2 regions of the Kribbella sp. CWNU-51 genome follow, and region 2 is predicted to be linked to the other one. Evidence: riboswitches for the same ligand, from Rfam matches in the RefSeq annotation. Region 2 holds a riboswitch; the other holds the start of a gene.
The links. A riboswitch is a leader RNA that binds a small molecule or an ion and turns the genes downstream of it on or off. The one in region 2 is predicted to bind S-adenosylmethionine.

Region 1: linked by a shared signal. The riboswitch ahead of ACXC9Q_RS24920 (aminotransferase class V-fold PLP-dependent enzyme) and the one ahead of thrC (threonine synthase) in region 2 are both predicted to bind S-adenosylmethionine.

What each region holds. Positions count from the first base shown of each region.
Region 1 is NZ_JBSXMZ010000023.1:236,839-240,239, reverse strand. Features, by position in the region: gene ACXC9Q_RS24925 (prolyl oligopeptidase family serine peptidase) at 1-337, shown strand, start outside; gene ACXC9Q_RS24920 (aminotransferase class V-fold PLP-dependent enzyme) at 353-1,717, opposite strand; SAM riboswitch class IV at 1,733-1,846, opposite strand; gene ACXC9Q_RS24915 (VOC family protein) at 1,943-2,311, shown strand; gene ACXC9Q_RS24910 (DinB family protein) at 2,352-2,882, shown strand; gene ACXC9Q_RS24905 (DNA translocase FtsK 4TM domain-containing protein) at 3,209-3,401, shown strand, end outside.
Region 2 is NZ_JBSXMZ010000053.1:1,532-4,932, forward strand. Features, by position in the region: gene ACXC9Q_RS38410 (VOC family protein) at 1-20, opposite strand, end outside; gene ACXC9Q_RS38415 (ubiquitin-like small modifier protein 1) at 71-346, opposite strand; gene thrC (threonine synthase) at 343-1,605, opposite strand; SAM riboswitch class I at 1,619-1,758, opposite strand; gene ACXC9Q_RS38425 (cation:proton antiporter) at 1,824-3,080, opposite strand; gene ACXC9Q_RS38430 (DNA-3-methyladenine glycosylase family protein) at 3,108-3,401, opposite strand, start outside.

The DNA of each region.
Region 1 (3,401 bases), on a different contig from region 2:
CGCCGCGTGGGCCTCTGACTTCGGCCATCCGGACGATGCGTCGGAGTTCGAGGATTTGCTGGCTTACTCACCACTGCATCGGTTGCGCGACGGCACGTCGTACCCGGCGACGCTCGTGGTCACGGGTGATCACGACGACCGGGTGGTGCCGTTGCACAGCCACAAGTTCATCGCCGAGCTGCAGCATGCCCAATCCGGTCCGGGACCGGTCTTGACCCGCGTCGAGGTCAACACCGGTCACGGCTTCGGGAAACCCGCCGCCATGGTCGCGGCGGAATGGGCGGACCTACTGGCGTTCGCTGCTCACCATGTAGGCCTTGTACCTCCTGAGCAGTAGGAGGGCCGGCGTTCGTTACCAGATGCGAGGAGCTTGGAGGTCCCGCGGGTCGTCGGTGGGCTGACAGCCGTGGGCGGTGTCCTCGTACTCCGACCGCGGTCCACCGGCGGCCAGCGTCCGTACGGCGTTGACGAGCCGGTCCACGTGCTCACGCGTCGTACCGAGGCCGAGGCTCGCCCGGACCGCGGTGCCGTGCTCGGCGGAGTCCGCGAGCAGGTGACCGACGAGCGGGTGCGCACAGAACTTGCCGTCCCGGACACCGATGCCGTACTCGGCGCTCAGTGCCGCTGACACGAGCGTGGAGCTCAGACCGGCAACCGTGAAGCAGACAGTGCCGACGCGGTCCGCGTCCTCGCCGAAGATCGAGTACGTCGTGACGCCGGGGAGCTGAGCCAGTCCGGTCCGGAGGCGGGCGAGCAGACTGCGCTCGTGCTGCTCGATTGCGTCACGGTGCTTGCTGATCGCGGCACACGCCGAGGCGAGCGCGATTGCGCCGATCACGTTGGGGGAGCCGCCCTCGTGCCGCGCCGGGCCGGTCGCCCAGACCACGGTGTCGCCGGTGACCGCGGTCGTCGCGCCACCGCCGTACAGGTACGGGTCGGCGGCGTCGAGCCAGTCGGCGCGGCCGATCAGTGCACCGGCGCCGTACGGCGCGTAGAGCTTGTGGCCGGACAATGCGACCCAGTCAACGTCCAGTGCGGCGATGTCCACCGGCCGGTGCGGTGCCAGTTGTGCAGCGTCGAGGCAGACCCGCGCACCGTGCGCCTTGGCGACCGCGGCGATCTCCGCGATCGGGAAGATCTCACCTGTCACGTTGGAGGCGCCGGTCACGACCACCAGCCGCGGACCCTCCGGCGCGGTGCGCAGAGCGTCGGCGACGTTGGTCACCGCTTCGCTGGGGGCGGCTGGCGCCGTGAGGCGGACGGTCCGCTCGGCCGGCCAGGGCAGGAGCGCGGCGTGGTGCTCGGACTCGAAGACGATCACGGTCGCGTCCGCGGGGACGGCCTGGGCGAGCAGGTTCAGCGCGTCAGTTGTCTGGCGGGTGAAGATCACCTGGTCGTCGGCACGGGCACCGACGAACGCGTGCACCTCGGCGCGAGCACGCTCGTACCACTGGGTGGTGATGCGGGACGCATAGCCGTTCCCGCGGTGCACCGACGCGTACGACGGCAGCGCAGCCTCGACGCTGGCCCGGACGGACTCCAGACACGGCGCACTGGCTCCGTGGTCGAAGTTCGCGTAGTCGGTGACGCGGCCGTCGGCCAGCGGGACCAGCAGGTCCGAGCCGACCGTGGTGGGGATGCTGCCGGTGACGAGCCGGGTGACCGTCGGCCGCGGCGTACTCGCGCTGGCCGGTTCGAGGATCGAGAGAATCGACATGCTGCTGCTCCAGGAAGTCCGCACTTGCCGAGCGGCGTATCCGCACGGCCTGGTCTTCACCCGGGGCACCCCACCGCGGAGGAGGGTTGCCGGCCAGCGAGCCGGGGCTTCGCGCTGGCACTCATGACCTGCCGAGAACGGTAACGAACAGCCCTCGACCCGCGCCAGTGGCAATCTCACATTCCGGGATTCCCGAACACATCCTGAGACGTGCAGACTGTAGCCATGATCGGACGGCTGCACCACCTGGCGATCGACTGCCCGGAACCGCTGGAGCTCGCGCGCTTCTACTCGGCCGTGCTCGGCCAGCCCATCACGTATGAGAGCGACAACTGGGTGGTGGTCGCCGACAACGACCACACCTCAGGTCTCGCCTTCCAGCGAGCCCTCGGCCACCAGCGCCCGCAGTGGCCGGATCCCACGCGTCCCCGGCAGATGCACCTCGACGTCATGGTCGACGACCTCGACGCGGCCGGGTCGGCGGTCCTGGCTCTCGGCGCTCGCAAGCTCTCGGCCACTGTGTACGAGGATCCGGCCGGTCACCCGTTCTGTCTCATCCCGCGACCCGGCTGGGCGCCGCCGGTCAATCCGTAATGGATTCGCTCCGGGCGACCGTGGCGTGTTTGATGGCGGCATGACGTTGAAGACGGCGTGGACGGCGCCAGCGGTCGAGCGGCCGGACGGCTCGCTGACCGCGCCCGAAGCCGAACTGCTGCGGGGCTACCTGGATTTCTACCGGACCACGCTTCTGTACAAGTGCGCCGGTCTGACGGCCGAGCAGCTGGCCGAGCGGCCGTCTCCGCCGTCCAACCTTTCCTTGCTCGGCCTCATCCGGCATCTCACCAAGGTGGAGCGGATCTGGTTCCGCATCCACTTCGCCGCGGAGTCGCCGGCTGAGCCGCTGTTCGCTCCCGAGCTGGGCAAGGACGCCGATTTCGAGCGCATCGATCCCGCTGAGGCACAGTCGGCGTACGAAGGTCTGATCGCGGAGTGGAAGCTGTCGGACGAGGCCGCGGCCGGGCGGTCGCTCGACGACCGCTTCACCTTCAGCGGGACCGAGTCGACGCTCCGGATGATCTACATCCACATGATCGGCGAGTACAGCCGCCACTGCGGTCACGCCGACCTGTTGCGCGAACAACTCGACGGCACCACCGGGGCGTGAAGGGACCGCTTTCCTCTCGGTCTGTGGCTGCAGTCCGGTTGCGGCGGCGTTGTGACGTTATGTATGGGGCAGCGTAATCGGCGTGTGACACGTGGGACTCGAGAGGTAATCGGGGTAGCCTGCTAGATATGGCGACCCGCACGTCTTCCCCGGCGCGGGCGCAGAAGTCGGCAGCCAAACGGCCGAGTTCGGCTCGTTCGGCTGCTGGTGGACGCTCCCGTCCGTCAGGTGCCCAGAAGCGTGGGCAGAGCGCGAAGCGCGGTGGATCCTCCGCCGCGCGGACCAGCACGCCCAAAAACAGCGGACCGGGTCCGTTCGCGGCCGCCATGATCGTTCTCGGTCGCGGCGTGGTGAAAATCTGGCTCGGCATCGCGCATCTGATCGGCAGCATGGTGCGCGGCATCGGTCACGGTGCCCGCGAGCTCGACCCCGAGCATCGCCGTGACGGCGCCGGCCTGTTCCTGATCGGCCTGGCGGTCGTTGTGGCCGCCGCGATCTGGTGGGACCTCCCGGGCGCGG
Region 2 (3,401 bases):
AGGGTCCAGTTGGTCGCCATAGCGTTAACGCTAACGCGCATTCCGGACGATCCACGCCCGGAACAACAGCTCAGCCGCCGGCGACCGCCGGGATGATCGAGACCTGCCCGCCGTCCTTGATCGACGTCTGCAGGCCGTCGGCGAAGCGTACGTCGTCGTCGTCGACGTACACGTTCACGAACCGGCGCAGCTCGCCCGACTCGTCCAGGACCCGGCCCTTGATGCCCGGGTACGAGCCGTCGAGCGAGTCGAGCACCTCGATCAGCGTCGAACCCTCGGCGGACACCTCGGACACGCCCTGGGTGTAGGGCCGCAGGATGGTCGGGACGCGAACGCTCACACTCACTGCAGGCCTGCCTTCACGAAGGCGTCGTACGACGCGGGGATGGTCACCTTGGGGCCGACCCGGTCGGCCACGGCGTCGAGCGTCTTCAGCCCGTCGCCGGAGTTGATGATCACGGTCTCGGCCTCGGGGTCGAGCTGCCCGGTGGCGATCAGCTTCCTCAGCGTCGCGACCGTCACCCCGCCCGCGGTCTCGGCGAAGATGCCCTCGGTCCGGGCCAGCAACTGGATGCCCTCGATGACTTCCTCGTCGCTGACGTCCTCGATCGCTCCACCGGTACGGCGGGCGACGTCGAGCACGTACGGTCCGTCAGCCGGGTTCCCGATCGCCAGCGACTTGGCGATGGTGTCCGGGCGAACAGGCTTGACCACGTCGTGGCCGTCCCGGAACGCCTGCGCCACGGGCGAGCAGCCGGTGGCCTGAGCGCCGTACACCTTGTAGTCGGTGGCGTCGACCAGGCCGAGCTTGCCGAGCTCGGTGAAGCCCTTGTCGATCTTGGTCAGCTGCGAGCCGGACGCGACCGGGATCACGATCTGCTGCGGCAGCCGCCAGCCGAGCTGCTCGGCGATCTCGAAGGCCAGCGTCTTGGAGCCTTCGGAGTAGTACGGCCGCACGTTGACGTTGACGAACGCCCAGCCCTCCTCCTCGCCGGCGATCTCAGAGGCCAGCTTGTTCACGTCGTCGTAGTTGCCCTCGACGGCGACCAGGGTCCCGCCGTACACGGCGGTGGTGATCACCTTCGGGCGCTCGAGGTCGTGCGGGATGAACACGACCGAGCGGATGCCGGCGCGGGCGGCCGCCGCGGCGACGGCGTTGGCCAGGTTGCCGGTGGAGGGGCAGGCGAAGACCGTCATGCCGAGCTCGCGGGTGGCGCTCAGGGCGGACGCGACCACGCGGTCCTTGAAGGAGTGGGTCGGGTTGCCGGAGTCGTCCTTCACCCAGAGCTTGCGCAGCCCCAGCTCGCGGGCCAGGTTCTGCGCGTCGACGAGCCGGGTGTAGCCGGGCTCGGTGTTCGGGAAGCTGGCCACATCGACCGGGACGGGCAGCAAGGGCTGGTAGCGCCAGATGTTCTTGGGACCGGCCTCGATCTGCTCCCGCGTGATCGTCGGGTACTCGTACCCGACCTCGAGCGGACCGAAGCACTCCATACAGGCGTAGAACGGACCGAGCGGCGACTTCGCCCCGCAGGCGCGACAGCTCAGGTGCGTACCGTTGCCGAAGGCACCTTCGCGGATCGTGTGGGTGGCGGCGGTCAGGCTCATGAGTGAGGTTCCCCTCTCATCTTCCCCGGAACCGGATCTCGGCACGGGACGGATTTGGCACCGTTCCGCCGCGAGGGCCCCGGACTGGGACCTCAACGGGGAGGGTTGCCGGGACTTCAACGGGCCGTTTCCCTCAGTCCCTCTGGATGAGCTCCCCCGAGATTACCCAATACGGTCCATATTGTGTCTTCCGTTCCCACTATTCGAGACGCGCGATCTCAGCCCGGCCGATCCTGGAGGCCCCGGCGCACGTCGAGCATTCGCATCATCGGCGTCGCCGCGACGCCGTGAACGACCACGCTCAGTACGACGGTGAAACCGACCGTCGCCCACAACCAGGGCAGATCCGTGTGGAACGCGGCGCCGGCGTACGCCAGATAGAACACCGACCCGACACCACGCACTCCGAATGCGGCCGTCACCCATCGTTCGGAGCGGCGCATCGGGGTCCCGGCCAGCGCGACCCACGCGGTCACCGGTCGGATCACCAGCACCAGCAGCAGTCCCAGCGCGGCGCCGGCCACGGTCAGCGGGCGGAGCAGCCCGGCCGTGATCGCCGATCCCAACAGCAGCAGAATCCCCCAGGTGAGGATGTGCTCGAGTTGCTCGACGAATCCGTGCAGTTCCTCGTGGAAGTCGTGCTGCCGCTCGGCCGCCCGGAGCGTCAGAGCCGCGACGAACACTGCCAGGAAGCCGTAGCCATGGAGCACCTGAGCGAGACCGTAGACACCTAGCGTCATCGCGAGGGCCAGCACGGGTTCGCGTGAGTCGGCCAGGCGGAAGGTCCGCGAAGGCGCGGAAAAGGCCATCCGGCCAAGCAACCAGCCCACGCCCGCACCGACCGCCACCCCGATCGCGATCCGGCCGACCAGGTCCCAGGCGAACCACTCGAGCGCCCAGTTGCCCACGGACCCCTTGGTGACCCCGAACACCGCGGCGTACACGAACGGGAAGGCCAGACCGTCGTTCAGACCGGCCTCAGAGGTGAGCGCGAAGCGGACCTCGTCGTCCTCCTCCGGCTCGGCGCCCGCGCCGGTCGACGGCCCCTGCACCTGGACGTCCGAAGCGAGCACCGGATCGGTCGGGGCGAGGACTGCGCCCAGCAGCAGCGCGGTCGCCGGGGCCAGCCCGAGCAGCCAGCCGGCGCCGGCAACCGCGGCAATGCAGGCAGGCATGGCCACCAGCAGGAGACGCCAGGTCACCATCCATCGGCGCCATCCGATCGGCCGGTCGATCGCCAGGCCGACGCCCATCAACGCGACCAGGATCGTCAGCTCGGCGAGGTGCTCGACGATCCCTGACTCCACGATCGGGCTTAGATGGGTACGGTCGACGGCCAGGCCCAGCAGTACGCCGGCGCCGAGGAACCCGATCGGCGCCGAGACGGCGTACCGGCGGAGCATGCGCGGCAGCACCGCACCGAGCAACAGGGCCAGCCCTGCCACCAGGTAGAGCCCGTCCCCGTTGATCGTCATGGTGGCGATCCTGTGCCCCTGGCGAAGCTACCTCAAGCGATGCGTCGCGCCGGGCGTGTGCGTGGGCAGCGCCATGCGCGGGCCGTAGCGGGGATGGCCGATTCCGGTGAGCTCCAACAGGCGCTGGACGCGGAAGCGATGACCGCGGTACGGCTCGATGAGTTCGGCGCAGCCCTCGTCGTCGAGCTCTTCGCCGATGAGGGCGTAGGAGACGTCGCGGGACACGTGATAGTCCGCGAACGAGAACGCGTCGGCGTCGCCGTGGGCGCGCTGCCGCACCTCGGCCGCGGTCCACACCCCGACGCCCGGGAGCGATCGCAG